Linked DNA regions of Prochlorococcus marinus str. GP2. Each later gene encodes a partner of the first gene's protein in a complex. Links are inferred from orthologs where the notes say so. Each region holds a gene or a part of one and is shown on either strand. Other genes may lie near its edges.

Region 1 (3,887 bases):
TTGATGATAGACCAAATTTATTAACAAAAAGAGAGGTTCGCGTTCAAATATTAGCTGATCTAGAGCTCCCTAAAAATGGTGTTATATGGGATATAGGCGCAGGTTGTGGTTCAATTGGTTTAGAGGCATTAAAAATACGGCCTAATTTAAATTTATTTTGTATTGATAAAAGGATTGGCACAAAAGCACTAATATTAGAAAACTCAAAAAGGCTTGGTGTTAAACCAAAATTTATTTTTGAGGAAGATATAAACAATACCTTAAATACGAGAAATTTAAGTTCATTTGAAAAACCCAATAGATTAGTAATTGGAGGTTGTAATAAAAAGACTAAAATTAAAATTATTAAAAAACTGGCTCAGGGAATGAGTGATGGAGATATTATCGTTATCCCAATAATTGACATTCAAACTATTAGAGAATTAAAGGAGGAATTAGAAGATAAAAATTTCAAAACAAATTTAAATTTAATTCAGACCTATAAAAGCTTAAGTATCGCTGAGGGAGCGAGATTAGAACCAAATAATCCTGTTTTTCTTTTAAAAGGGAAAAAATAAATTCAAATTATTGTTATTTGTTAGGTTTAGCCACATGTGGCAAACCCCAACCAAGCTTATTTCTTAAAACTTGGAAAAATTCATGGTCTTCAAGTCTAATAAATTTTACTGAATGTTTACTTTTTCTTATTAAAACTCTATCTTCAGGCCAAACATAACAACCAGCATTCCCATCAACAACCATCACTAATCTTTCGGGAGTCGCGGGGAAAACAGTCACTGGCTCTGAGTCATTAAAAACTAATGCTCTAGATGCCAATGAATGGGGAGCAATTGGAGTTAATTGGACGACTGGACAATCAGGTGTGATTACTGGTCCTCCAGCACTCAGAGAATATGCTGTAGATCCTGTTGGAGTTGATAAAATCACTCCATCAGCTGAAATATCCACAGGTGCATGTCTCCCTATAGAAATCTCAAAATGACACATACTTGTAAGAGGTTCTCTATGAAGTGCCATCTCATTAAGGCAAAGAGACTCCCATCTCCTCTGATCATTTCTCATTACACTGATTATGAAGCAAGTTCTTTCTTCAATATCCCAATTCCCAATAATGAGCTTATCAATAGCCTCATTTAAATTAGATAAATAAGCCTCTGCAAGGAATCCTAAATGACCAGTATTTATTGTAAGGATTGGAATTTTTGCAGGTGCAGTTTGCCTCGCTGCAGAAAGAACGGTTCCATCTCCACCAAGAACAATTGCAAATTCCATTGCCGAATCAAACCCCTCTGGAACGCAATTCGTATATCCCAAAGGACGAACATGTTGATCTGGATTTGCGAATCCAACCATCCCACCAGAACTGCTAACTCTTACTACCTCATAATTGGATTTTTCCAATTTTTCCTGCACAGAACTTGCAGTATGAACAGCCAGTTCTTTACCATCATTAACTATCAGTCCTGCTTTACGTACCAATCAAACAATTAAAACTATAATCATTTTAAACTAATAAGTTATACAATACTAATTAAATAATTTAACCTATTAAAACTGCTCTAGAAATCTAAGATCATTGGTATAAAATTTTCTGATATCGTCAATTTGATGTCTTACCATACAAAATCTTTCAACTCCTAATCCAGCCGCAAATCCGGTCCATTTCTCTGAATCTATTCCTAATTTTTCTAGGACCTTAGGATCTACCATTCCGCATCCCATTACCTCTAACCACTTTCCTTTCCATTGAACGTCTACTTCTGCAGAAGGCTCAGTAAATGGGAAATAACTAGCTCTAAATCTTACAGGAATGTCTCCAAAAAAAGCCTTTAGAAAAGTTAGAACTGTTCCTCTGAGGTGACTAAAATTAATATCCTGATCGATACATAAAACTTCAACCTGATTAAATATAGGAGAGTGAGTAGCATCTACAGCATCTCTCCTATAAACTCTCCCAGGGGCAATAATTCTTACTGGTGGAGGATTTTTTTCTAAATATCTAATTTGAACAGGCGAAGTATGAGTCCTCAAAAGTAGATTCTCATCTAAATAGAAAGTATCTTGCATATCCCTTGCAGGATGATTTTTGGGTATGTTAAGTGATTCAAAATTATAAAAATCACTTTCTATTTCAGGGCCACTTTCAACTGAGTATCCTAAACCACAAAAAATATCTATGATCTCATCTTGGGTTGAAATCAAAGGATGTTTATTCCCAGGAGGGGTTCCAATTGCAGGAATAGTTACATCAATTTTTTCGTTTTTAATCTGATGATCTAAAGCTTGATTGTTTAGTTGATTTTTTCTTTTAGTTATTAGATCTTGCAAATTTATCTTTATTAAATTTGCCTTCTGGCCAACAATTGGTCTATCAGTTGCAGATAATTGACCCATGGTTTTCAAAATCATTGATAAATCACCTTTTTTCCCAATGAGAGAAACTCTCAATTGATCCAGTTCTTCTTGAGTATTAGCATTATCTATATTATTTTTTGCAGTAAGAGAAAGATTATTTAGCTTTTCCTCAATTTGACTTAATGATTCAATTTGACTCACTGATATAGTAAAAATAAGTATTACTTTATCTTACTTAAATATCGTCAATAAATAAAATGAATTGATTAATGGAACCGTTAAATATACTAATTAGTAATGATGATGGTGTTTTTGCAGAGGGTATAAGATCTCTTGCAAAATCAGCACAGAAGAGAGGTCATAAAGTGACAGTAGTGTGTCCTGACCAAGAGAGATCAGCTACTGGTCATGGACTTACTTTGCAATCTCCATTAAGACTGGAAAGGGCAGACGAATTATTTGAGAAAGGAATAAAAGCTTGGGGATGTTCGGGAACTCCTGCTGATTGCGTCAAATTAGCACTATCTGAACTCTTGGATAATAAACCTGATCTTGTTCTATCTGGAATAAATCACGGGCCAAATTTAGGGACAGATATTTTTTGTTCTGGTACTGTTGCAGCCGCCATGGAAGGTACTTTAGAAAATGTTCCTTCCATGGCAGTAAGTGTTGCAAGTTTCAAATGGAAAAATTTTGAATTTGCTGGAGAAATTGCAATGAATATTGCTGAACAAGCAATTAACAATAGTTGGCCAGCTTCACTTCTCTTAAACTTAAATATACCTCCTTGCGAAAAAAGTGAAATAAAAGAATTATCCTGGACAAGATTATCAGTGAGAAAATATAAAAATCAATTTTCAAAAAGGGAAGACCCTAGGGGAGACGATTATTATTGGTTAGCAGGTGAGGTGGTTTTAGATCTTAAGTCAAAAGGTTACGGCCCAAAGAACTGGCCCAGCGACGTATCTCAAATACAAGATAATAAAATATCTCTTACACCTGTAGAACCAGATTTGTTTTGGAGGGGAGATTTAAACGACTTACCTAAAATTAATAATTCATTTATAAATCCTTCTTAAAAGCCATAAAGAAAAACAAAGTCCAAAATAATGAGCAGCAATCACTTGTGTATTACTTAGTACTGATAAAATCTCAAGTCCTGTAATTGGGATATCAGATGTCGCTGTTATCAATTGTCCGGTAGTTTGAGAGGATGCTTGTATAAATAGTGCGCCCATAAGAGCTTGATATCCAATTATTCCAAACAAAATTCCTAACAAATCAACTACCAAACCTCTTTTTATTAATTTAGTGGTTTGACCTCTTGAGGGTCTCGCATTACTTGCTATTGCTCTTCCTGTTCTAACTATTAACCAACCTTGCCAAAGACTAAAAAGTAGTAAAATCAAGGATATAGTTGTAAGTGATAAACCAGGAGATAGCCCAAGCTGTCCTTCGTTATTATTTACAACATTTGAAAAAAGCAAAACAGCTGCAACAACAACACCTAAAATGGATTGAACCCAAAAGCG
Region 2 (3,205 bases), on another replicon or contig:
ACTGCCTTAAAGACAGTACTACTTAGATTGAAGCTTTTGAATGGCGGTTTGTTTGTCAATACTAGGGACATCACTTAGTCCGTTAGCATCAAACCAAGGGGCGCTTGCCCAATCAAATCCTTCACCAAAAGTATTATCTGGTGCTGTTATATACCAATGACATGATGCATCTGGTATGTCGACAGCACATTTTGACCAATCATCTGACCACTGCGGGACTTGTACCCACAGCACTGAAGATAGTAATAGAGAAAGTAAATTGATCATGATGTTTATAATACAACATTAATTAGTTTTATATGATTATTACTTATCTTATATAAGAATTATATATAGACTTACTTATAGTCTCATATAAGATAAGCAATACAATTAATTCCTCAATTTAGTATTAAAACATTTTTCAATGTTAGAAATGATATTTGAATGTATTGATGAAATGTCCGAGTCTAGTAATGTTTTATCTTTATCTCTATAAGATAATCTAAATGTATAACTTATATGATCATCTCCAAATTTAGCATCTTCAAAAACATCAAGTAAATTTACTTCCTCTAAGAGATTTTTTCCTGTTTTTCTTATCTGTGATGTTATTTCGCTAATTAAAAATTTCTTACTGAAAACAAAATTTATATCCCTTTCCATTTTCGGAACAATTGGGTATTGCTTATATATTGGAATCCATTTGTTTTTTCTTGTACTAGCTCCCAAGAGGTTTGAAACATTTATGTTAAATAAATAAACTTTTTTTAATGACTTCTTTTCTAATAATAGTTTGGGATGTATTTCTCCAAAATAACCCGTATCTTTTCCTTCAATAACTAATTTCGCTGTTCTTCCTGGATGAAGAAAATCAATTGAATCAGTAGGTTTATCTTCAATTTTTATGTTCAAAGATGATAAAGCCTCCTTTAACTTTCCTCTGGCCTGGTAATAATTAAGATCGCTATCCTTACCCGAATTTATCCATTTTCCAAATTTTTTATTTCCATAAATCGCACCATTCAGAACTTCTTCCTGAATGAATTCAGTTTTCATTTGAAAAACATTTCCAATTTCAAATATATAACAACTTGCTTGTCCAGCTTTTATATTACGGTTCACTATCTCCAAATGTTCTTTCCAGATACTATCTCTAAGACAGCTTGTCTCTAATAACAAAGGATTAGAAATCTTTATAAGTTTTTCATTATCTTCAGGAACAAGAGAGTAGCTTAGTACCTCGTTAAAACCATTTTCTATAAAACCATTTTTTACTTTTCTCAATGCCAACTGTTCTGATGACAATTTTCCAGGCTTAATTGGATTAGGAAGTTTTAAGTCGAATCTGTCATACCCTATTAATCTCGCTATTTCTTCAATTAAATCTATTTCTCTTATTAAATCATGTGATCTGTTTGGAATTACTGCTACATCCCAGCCATATTCTTTATTCTTTAAAGTACAACCTATGAGTGTTAATTTATCAACTATTTCATTATCAGATAAATTTCTTTTTTCATATTGATCGTTAATTATTAATGGACCAAGAATTTTATGTATTCGATTTCTTCGTAGTTTAATAAATATATCCTCATTACTTATTAAATTGGAAGTATTGATGATTGGTGAATTTATAGAAAAATATTCTTCTAAAAGATTAATTGCCCTTGTTACGGCACTTATGGTATTTTTTGATGAAATCCCTTTTTCAAACCTGCTGCTAGATTCTGTCCTTATGCCAACCGCCTTTGAAGATTTTCTTATAGTAACTGGATTAAAAACAGCGCCTTCAAGGTAAATAGAAGAGGTAGTATTAGTTACAGAAGTCTCTAAACCGCCTATCACCCCAGCAATAGCTACAGGTTTATCACAACAAGTAATAACTGTGATATTGTCATTTAAGTCATATTCTTTACCATCTAAGCAAATAAGGCTTTCGTTATCCTTGCCTTTTCTTACAGAGAAATCTTCTGGAGAAACTTCCTTACCAATTAAGTTTGATAATTTATCTTTATCAAAAGCATGCAAAGGTTGACCTTGTTCTAAAAGAATATAATTTGTCAAATCAACTAGAAGATTAATTGATTTTATACCTGATTTTTCTATACGGTCTTTAAGCCAATTTGGCGATAATTTCTCTCCATTTACTCCATCAATGCAGCTTATTGTATAAATGCAATTAGATCCTATAGCCTCTGGACAAAGTTTAATTCCCTTAAGTACATGAATATTGTATTTATGGCTTAATTCTGGAAAATTTAAGTTGGATTCTAAAAGAGCAGAAATTTCACGGGCTATACCTATAACAGACATTCCGTCAGGTCTATTAGCTGTAATGGCTAAATCATATATAAAATCATTTAATTCAAGCAAGTCAGACCCTGGAGTGCCCAATTCATGTTTTAAGGCTAAATCTTCATCGATAATCTCTATCCCTTCGCTAGAGTCTTCTAAACCCAGTTCCTGCAGTGAACATATCATTCCTTCACTCATGACACCTCTAATTTCACTTCTTTTAATAGTTAAATCAACTGCATTTAATTTTGCGCCGACAGTAGCAACATAAACATAAATATTTGGTTTAATATTGTGCGCACCACAGATAATTTGTAAATTCTTTGAATTACCAATATCGACTTGGCAAATTGAAAGTTTGTCAGATCCTTCGTGTTTTAAAACGGATAATACCTTACCCAAAACAACACCATTTACATTTTCTGAACAATCTTCTAACGATTCGACCTCAAATCCACCTATAGACAATTTCTCAGAGAGATCTTCAGGAGTAGAAGTAATTTCTACTAAATTTTTCAACCAATTTTGAGAAACTTTCATATATATTTTTTATTCAATGATGATTAAAGAAATGAGTATATCTTCAAAAAAGTTTGTTGAAGATGTACAATAGAAAATTATACAATAAAGTATTAATTAAAATGGCCAAAAAAGGGACAAGAGTTGTAGTGACCCTGGAATGTACTGAAGCTAGGACAAGCACAGATCCTAAGAGATCAAATGGTGTCTCAAGATATACTACTGAAAAGAATCGTAGAAATACAACTGAAAGATTAGAACTTAAAAAGTTTAATCCTCATTTAAACAGAATGACAATTCACAAAGAAATTAAGTAATCAAATCAAATTAAATCATGCCTAATTCAATTTTTAAAAAACAATTATCACCCATCAAACCTGGAGATCCTATTGACTATAAGGATGTAGAA

The links. The genes of interacting proteins can lie anywhere in the genome.
Region 2: the proteins of pheS (region 1) and pheT are in contact, whole or in part, in a crystal structure (PDB 6P24), measured with the Escherichia coli proteins. The link is inferred for Prochlorococcus marinus str. GP2 from one-to-one orthologs.

The regions. Positions count from the first base shown.
Region 1 is NZ_JNAH01000008.1:33,428-37,314, forward strand. What follows is about bases 553-3,407. They hold pheS (phenylalanine--tRNA ligase subunit alpha), read right to left. Parts: upstream 2,557-3,407; coding sequence 1,549-2,556; downstream 553-1,548. Other genes in these bases: EU91_RS02205 (bifunctional cobalt-precorrin-7 (C(5))-methyltransferase/cobalt-precorrin-6B (C(15))-methyltransferase), read left to right, coding at 553-557; EU91_RS02200 (NAD(+) kinase), read right to left, coding at 571-1,479; surE (5'/3'-nucleotidase SurE), read left to right, coding at 2,625-3,407. In the rest of the region: more of EU91_RS02205, read left to right, coding at 1-552; more of surE, read left to right, coding at 3,408-3,434; EU91_RS02185 (DUF3611 family protein), read right to left, coding at 3,414-3,887.
Region 2 is NZ_JNAH01000004.1:240,169-243,373, forward strand. Bases 96-3,205 are described here. They hold pheT (phenylalanine--tRNA ligase subunit beta), read right to left. Parts: upstream 2,818-3,205; coding sequence 373-2,817; downstream 96-372. Other genes in these bases: EU91_RS04120 (hypothetical protein), read right to left, coding at 96-267; rpmG (50S ribosomal protein L33), read left to right, coding at 2,919-3,113; rpsR (30S ribosomal protein S18), read left to right, coding at 3,131-3,205. Outside these bases: more of EU91_RS04120, read right to left, coding at 19-95.